DNA from 2 places in the Arthrobacter sp. Z1-9 genome. Region 1 is predicted to be linked to the other one. Evidence: riboswitches for the same ligand, from Rfam matches in the RefSeq annotation. Region 1 holds a riboswitch; the other holds the start of a gene.

Region 1 (3,173 bases):
GCACGGCCACGAGGAGTACTGCTCCCCACCAGAACTGTTCAACGAGCCACCCGCCAAAAATCGGCCCCAGGGCGGCGCCGCCGGAAAATCCCGCGGCCCAGATGGCAATGGCCAGCCGCCGGCGGTTGGGATCCACAAAAATGTTGCGGATCAGGGACAGCGTGGAGGGCATGAGCATGGCGCCGAAGAAACCCAGGGCCGCGCGGCCGGCAATCAGCCAGCCGGCGCTGGGAGCGAAAGCTGTTGCTGCTGATATGGCCGCAAAACCAATGCTGCCGATGATCAGGAGCCGCCGGCGCCCAATCCGGTCGCCCAGGCTCCCCATAGCCACGAGCAATCCAGCCAGCACCAGCGGATAGGCATCCACAATCCACAGCAACTCCACTCCCGAGGTGCCCAGCGCAGCCGCGATCGCAGGCAGCGCGAAGGTCAGTGCCGTATTGTCCACGGCCACGAGGAGGACGGGGAACATCAGCAACCCCAGCGCGAGCCAGTCACGCCGCGTACCCCTTGCGGGATCCGGGGTGGTCAGGGCGGTGCGGGTGAGTGCTTGCTGGGAAGAGGTGGACGGCGTCATTCGATAACTATACCGTCCAGACGGTATAGTTAAGAAATCGAGGACCGGCGATGCATGATGGGAAGCATGCCCCGAAAACCCGTAGCGCGAGACGCAGTCCTCGATGCCTTTGAAGAACTCCTCATCGACGTGGGGGAGCGCGCCGCCACGCTGGATGCGGTGGCAAAGCGGGCCGGCGTCTCCAAGGGCGGCCTGCTGTACCACTTCCCCAACAAGGAAGCGCTGATCACGGCCACCCTGGAGCGGTTGGACCGCCTGGCAGGGGAAGACCTCGCCGCGATGGCGGCCGCGCCTGAAGGGGCCGCTGCCTACTTCATCCGGTCATCCCTCTGGTCCGACACCCCCATGGACCGCTCTTTTGTCGCCGTGACGCGACTCGCCGAGGTGGCCCACGAGGATGCCCGCCGCCGCTTCGCAGTGATCCAGCAGCAGTGGCTGGACCTGATCGGCAAGGACGTGGGCGCGGCGATGGCAAAGGCCGTGCTGTATATGGGGGACGGGTTGTACTTCAACGCCATGTGGGAAAGCGGGCCGTCTGGAAACGCGGGGGACAGGCAGGCCGAGGTGGACGAACTCCTGGCTGCCGTGGAACGGCTGAGGGGCTAGCCGGTATTTGCTCCTGAGCCTGCGGCGTAGGAGAATTAGTGCATGTGTGGGCCGTTTCCGGCCACCAGGAAAACCCAAATGAATAGCCTTTGATCTGCGGCGGGAGAGTTCTGCCAGAAGGTACAAGCAGGCGCCGTAGGAGCAATACCTCCCCAGGAATCTCACAGGCCCATGTACCGCCGCGGCGAGGCAACTCTGGAAAGTAGCAGGCTGTCCGCCTGGCATCCGGTTCCCGGATACCTGGGCTGCTGTGCTCACCGACGGTGCAAGCGGGGCCAGCGTCAGCAGGCAACGCGGAAACTCTCAGGTCCAATACAGAGCGGGGAGGAACCCGACTCGATGCGGCGTACCCTGACGCCGCCTTAGCTATGGAGTTCCTCGTGACTGTATCTCCGGCCTCCGCCACCCCGGCCTCCGCCACCCCGGCCTCCGCCACTTCGGCTATTGCCGCCCCGGCTGCTGCCACCTTCGTTGACCGGCACATCGGCGCCCGCCGGGAGGCCGACGTCGACACCATGCTCAAGGCCGTGGGCTACGACACCGTGGACGCACTGGTGGATACTGCCGTCCCCAAGGACATCCGCCAGGATTCCCCGCTGGGACTGACGGGCGCGCTGAGCGAGGTGGAGGCCCTTACCGAACTGCGCAGGCTGGCCGCCAAGAACAAGACTGCCGTCCAGATGATCGGCCAGGGCTACTACGACACCGTCACGCCGCCGGTGATCCGCCGCAACATCCTTGAGGGCCCGGCCTGGTACACCGCCTACACGCCCTACCAGCCCGAGATTTCCCAGGGCCGGCTCGAAGCGCTGATCAACTTCCAGACCATGGTCCAGGACCTGGTGGGCCTGCCCATCGCCAACGCCTCCCTGCTGGACGAAGCCACGGCCGTGGCCGAGGCCGTGCTGATGATGCGCCGGGCGAATAAAAACAAAGATGCGCGTGACGGCAAGACAGTCCTGGACGCTGATTGCCTGCCGCAGACCATCGCCATCGTTAAGGGCCGCGCCGAGGCGCTCGGCTTCGAGGTTGAGGTCGCGGACCTCACCGACGGACTGCCCGACGGCGCCATCAACGGCGTGGTCCTGCAGCAGCCCGGCGCTTCCGGCAGGGTCTTTGACCACAGCGCCGTGATCGCCGACGCCAAGGAGCGCGGCGCCCTCGTGACCGTCGCCGCTGACCTGCTCGCCCTGACCCTCATCACGCCTCCCGGTGAGCAGGGCGCGGACATCGCCGTCGGCTCGGCGCAGCGCTTCGGTGTCCCGCTGTTTTACGGCGGCCCTCACGCCGCCTACATGGCAGTCCAGAAAGGCCTGGAACGCTCGATGCCCGGCCGGCTGGTGGGCGTCTCCAAAGACTCCGCAGGGACCCCGGCCTACCGCCTTGCCCTGCAGACCCGCGAGCAGCACATCCGCCGCGAGAAGGCCACGTCCAACATCTGCACGGCCCAGGCCCTGCTGGGCATCGTGGCCTCGATGTACGCCGTCTACCACGGCCCCGAGGGGCTGAAGGCGATTGCGCAGTCCGCGCACGCACATGCCAGGACCCTTGCCGCCTCGCTCAAGGCCGCCGGCCTTGAGGTACTGCACACCAGCTTCTTCGATACCGTTACGGTTTCCGTTCCCGGCAAGGCGGCGGGCATCATTGCCGCCGCAGAGGCCAAGGGAATCAACCTGCGCAGCATCGACGCGGATACGGTGGGCTTCTCCACCGACGAGACGACAACGCGGGACATTGTCGACGCCGTCCTTGAAGCTTTTGGTGCCGGGCTGGCCGAGATGACGGACGGGTTCGGCCTGGACGCCGCCGTCGAACGTTCCTCAGAGTTCCTGCAGCACCCGGTGTTCAACACCTACCGTTCAGAGACGCAACTCCTCCGCTACATCCGCAAGCTCTCCGACCGGGACCTGGCACTGGACCGCACCATGATCCCGCTGGGCTCCTGCACCATGAAACTGAACGCAACGGCCGAGATGGAAGCCATCTCCTG
Region 2 (3,173 bases), 1.7 Mb from region 1:
AGCAGCTGGGTTTCCGAGCGGTGCGTGTTGAACACCGGGTGCTGCAGGAAGGCGGAGGTGCGCAGCACGGACTCCGGCAGCTCAAACCCGGCAGCCTCAACAACCGGACCGGCACCAAAGGCGACGGCAACCGCGGAGAGGACCTCCGGCGTCGTGGTTTCATCGACTGACACGCCAACTGTGTCCGCATCGATGAGGCGCAGGTTGATGCCGCGGGCTTCGGCGGCGGTGATCACCTTGGCGGCCTTGCCGGGCACGCGGACGGTGAGGGTGTCGAAGAAGGTGTCGGACACCAGTTCGCGTCCGGCGGTCTTCAGCGTGGTGGCCAGGGCGCGGGCGTTGTTGCGGACGGTTTCGGCGATCGCCTTCAGTCCGTCGGGGCCGTGGTAGACGGCGTAGAAGGACGAGACGATCGCGAGCAGTGCCTGCGCGGTGCAGATGTTGGAGGTGGCCTTCTCGCGGCGGATGTGCTGCTCGCGGGTCTGGAGGGCCAGGCGGTAGGCGGGGACACCGGCGTCGTCCTTGGAAACGCCCACGATCCGGCCGGGAAGGGTGCGTTCCATGCCCTGGCGCACTGCCATGTACGCGGCGTGCGGTCCCCCAAAGAACAACGGCACGCCGAGGCGCTGTGTGGAGCCGACGGCGATGTCCGCGCCCTGCTCCCCCGGCGGGGTGATGAGGGTGAGGGCCAGGAGGTCAGCGGCGACGGTGACCAGGGCACCGCGGTCCTTGGCCTCGGCGATGACGCCGGACTGGTCCCAGACCCGGCCGGAGACGCCGGGCTGCTGGAGGACGACGCCGTTGATGTCGCCGTCGGGCAGTCCGTTGGTGAGGTCGGCGACCTCCACCTCGAAGCCGAGGGCCTCGGCGCGGCCCAGCACGATGGCGATGGTCTGCGGGAGGAGGTCGGCGTCGAGGACGGTCTTGCCGTCCTTGGCCGTCTTGGACTTGTTGGCCCGGCGCATGAGCAGCACCGCTTCGGCGACGGCGGTGGCTTCGTCGAGCAGGGACGCGTTGGCCACCGGGAGCGCGGTGAGGTCCTGGACCATGGTCTGGAAGTTCAGCAGTGCTTCGAGCCGGCCCTGGGAGATTTCCGGCTGGTACGGGGTGTAGGCGGTGTACCAGGCGGGGGCTTCGAGGATGTTGCGGCGGATCACCGGCGGGGTCACGGTGTCGTAATAGCCCTGGCCGATCATCTGCACGGCCATCTTGTTCTTGCCGGCAAGCTTGCGGAGCTCGGCGAGGACCTGGACTTCGCTCAGGGCGCCCTCGAGGGTGAGGGGCTTGTCCTGGCGGATGGAATCGGGGACCGCGCTGTCGACGAGGCCATCGACGCTGTCGTAGCCGACGGCCTTGAGCATGGTGTCGATGTCGGACTGGCGGCGCGCGCCGATATGGCGGTCTGCGAAGGTGGTTGGGGACGATTGAACCGTCATGAGAGGAACTCCATAATTCAGGTGGTGCCGAAACACCACGTTGATTCGGGTTCCTCCCCGCTCTGTATTGGACCTGAGAGTTTTGCGTTGCCCTGCTGTCAGCAGGACGCCACTTGCACCGTCGGTGAGCCCGGTTGCCCGGACTGCTTTCCAGAGTTGCCTTGCCGCGGCGGTACGTGGGCCTGAGAGATTCCTGGGGAGGATTTGCTCCTACGGCGCCTGCAGAACGTACCGGCAGGACTCTCCCGCCGCAGATCATCAGCACGTGCCACTGGTGGGTGACACGGCTCACACCATACCGGGTTCCGGGGCGGGATGCAAAACGGGGGCCGCTTTTCAGGCAAGCGTACGACGGCGGGAGGTGCCGCCGTCGTGCCCTCACCGAAGCGCGGGTCAGGGGTTCCTGGTGCCGGCTTTCCTGCCGATTCGATACCCGGCCCAGAATGCCAGGACGAGCAAACCCGCGACGGCGATTGCCAGGCCGGCCTGCGTCCCCGGCGTGACGAAAGACAGGCCGCTTCCGCTGAAAGGCTCGTTGTCCAGCGGCGCATAGGCGAACCAACCGAAGCTGACATTCTGGCTGTTGCTCCACGCGATGAAGCACCCCGCGAGCACCACGGCGAGCGCCGCTATCGGCAGGACGGCTCCGCGGAGGCGGGCAGTCCTTGGCCTTGTGTGTTCTCCAGGTGTGTTGTTTTCCCCCATGCTGGCGAGTCTAGTGGTGCTGCTGATTGTTACCCGGCACCCGGGACAGACGACGCCGGTGGTGGCTAGGCTGGGCGGATGTTGACCATCGGCAGCACCGTTCTTGGCGTCAATGACGTCGCCCGCGCCACAGCTTTTTGGCAGGCCGCCCTCGACTATGTCCCCCGCGGGCCCGGCGACGAAACCTGGGTGATCCTTGTGCCGGCGTCGGGACCGGGAACGCAGCTGGCACTCATGCTGAGCGAGACGCCCGTCCAGGACCGCCCGCGCATCCACTTGGATTTGTACGCGGACGATCAGGCAGCAGAGGTGGAGCGGCTGATCTCACTCGGTGCCCGGAGCGTCGACTGGGACCTGTACCCGGAGGACTCCGACTTCGTGGTGCTCGCCGACCCCGACGGGAACCGTTTCTGCATCATCGACCAAAGCCCGCGGTAGCACCGCCGTCGAACCTTGTGCCGGTAATACTCGTTGTGGGCGGTTGTACGGGCAATCCGGGAACAAGCGCGCCCTCCATGCCGTTTGCATGCCTACGAGCGGCATTCCCATGCGGCGGCACCCAACAGAACGGAACCACATGGTCAGGGCTATCTGGAACGGAAAAGTCATCGCCGAATCCACGGACACCGTGGTGGTGGAGGGCAACCATTACTTTCCGCGCGACGCGGTCAACGCGGGCTACCTCAGGGACAGTGACCTGTATTCGGTCTGCCCCTGGAAGGGCAAGGCCAGCTACCACTCGCTGGAAGTGGACGGAAAGCTGAACGTGGATGCGGCCTGGTTTTACCCGGAGCCCAAAGTGCGCGCCAAGCAGATCGAGGACCGCATCGCGTTTTGGCGCGGCGTGACCATCGAGGCGTAGCAGCGGACAGCAAACGGGCGGCGTCGGGACTTCCCGCTGTCGCCCCTTGCTTTTGCCAGGGCCCGCCATCGCACCTCCGTGTCCAGTCGGGCTACGCCGCCAGCGGCAGATCGAACAGTTGCTCGGCCAGCCGGATGAGGTGGCGGGGAGCGTCGGTCTCTTCGCCGGAC

The links. Region 1 has a riboswitch for glycine ahead of gcvP (aminomethyl-transferring glycine dehydrogenase). Riboswitches for the same ligand answer to the same signal wherever they lie in the genome.
Region 2: it holds a riboswitch for glycine, as region 1 does, so the genes downstream of both, gcvP (aminomethyl-transferring glycine dehydrogenase) here and gcvP (aminomethyl-transferring glycine dehydrogenase) in region 1, are expected to answer to the same signal.

What each region holds. Positions count from the first base shown of each region.
Region 1 is NZ_CP096456.1:1,015,309-1,018,481, forward strand. It holds gene M1D93_RS04750 (MFS transporter) at 1-577, opposite strand, end outside; gene M1D93_RS04755 (TetR/AcrR family transcriptional regulator) at 644-1,183, shown strand; glycine riboswitch at 1,274-1,372, shown strand; gene gcvP (aminomethyl-transferring glycine dehydrogenase) at 1,552-3,173, shown strand, end outside.
Region 2 is NZ_CP096456.1:3,663,020-3,666,192, forward strand. It holds gene gcvP (aminomethyl-transferring glycine dehydrogenase) at 1-1,436, opposite strand, end outside; glycine riboswitch at 1,489-1,595, opposite strand; glycine riboswitch at 1,597-1,694, opposite strand; gene M1D93_RS17035 (hypothetical protein) at 1,830-2,141, opposite strand; gene M1D93_RS17040 (VOC family protein) at 2,220-2,579, shown strand; gene M1D93_RS17045 (DUF427 domain-containing protein) at 2,719-3,003, shown strand; gene M1D93_RS17050 (hypothetical protein) at 3,095-3,173, opposite strand, start outside.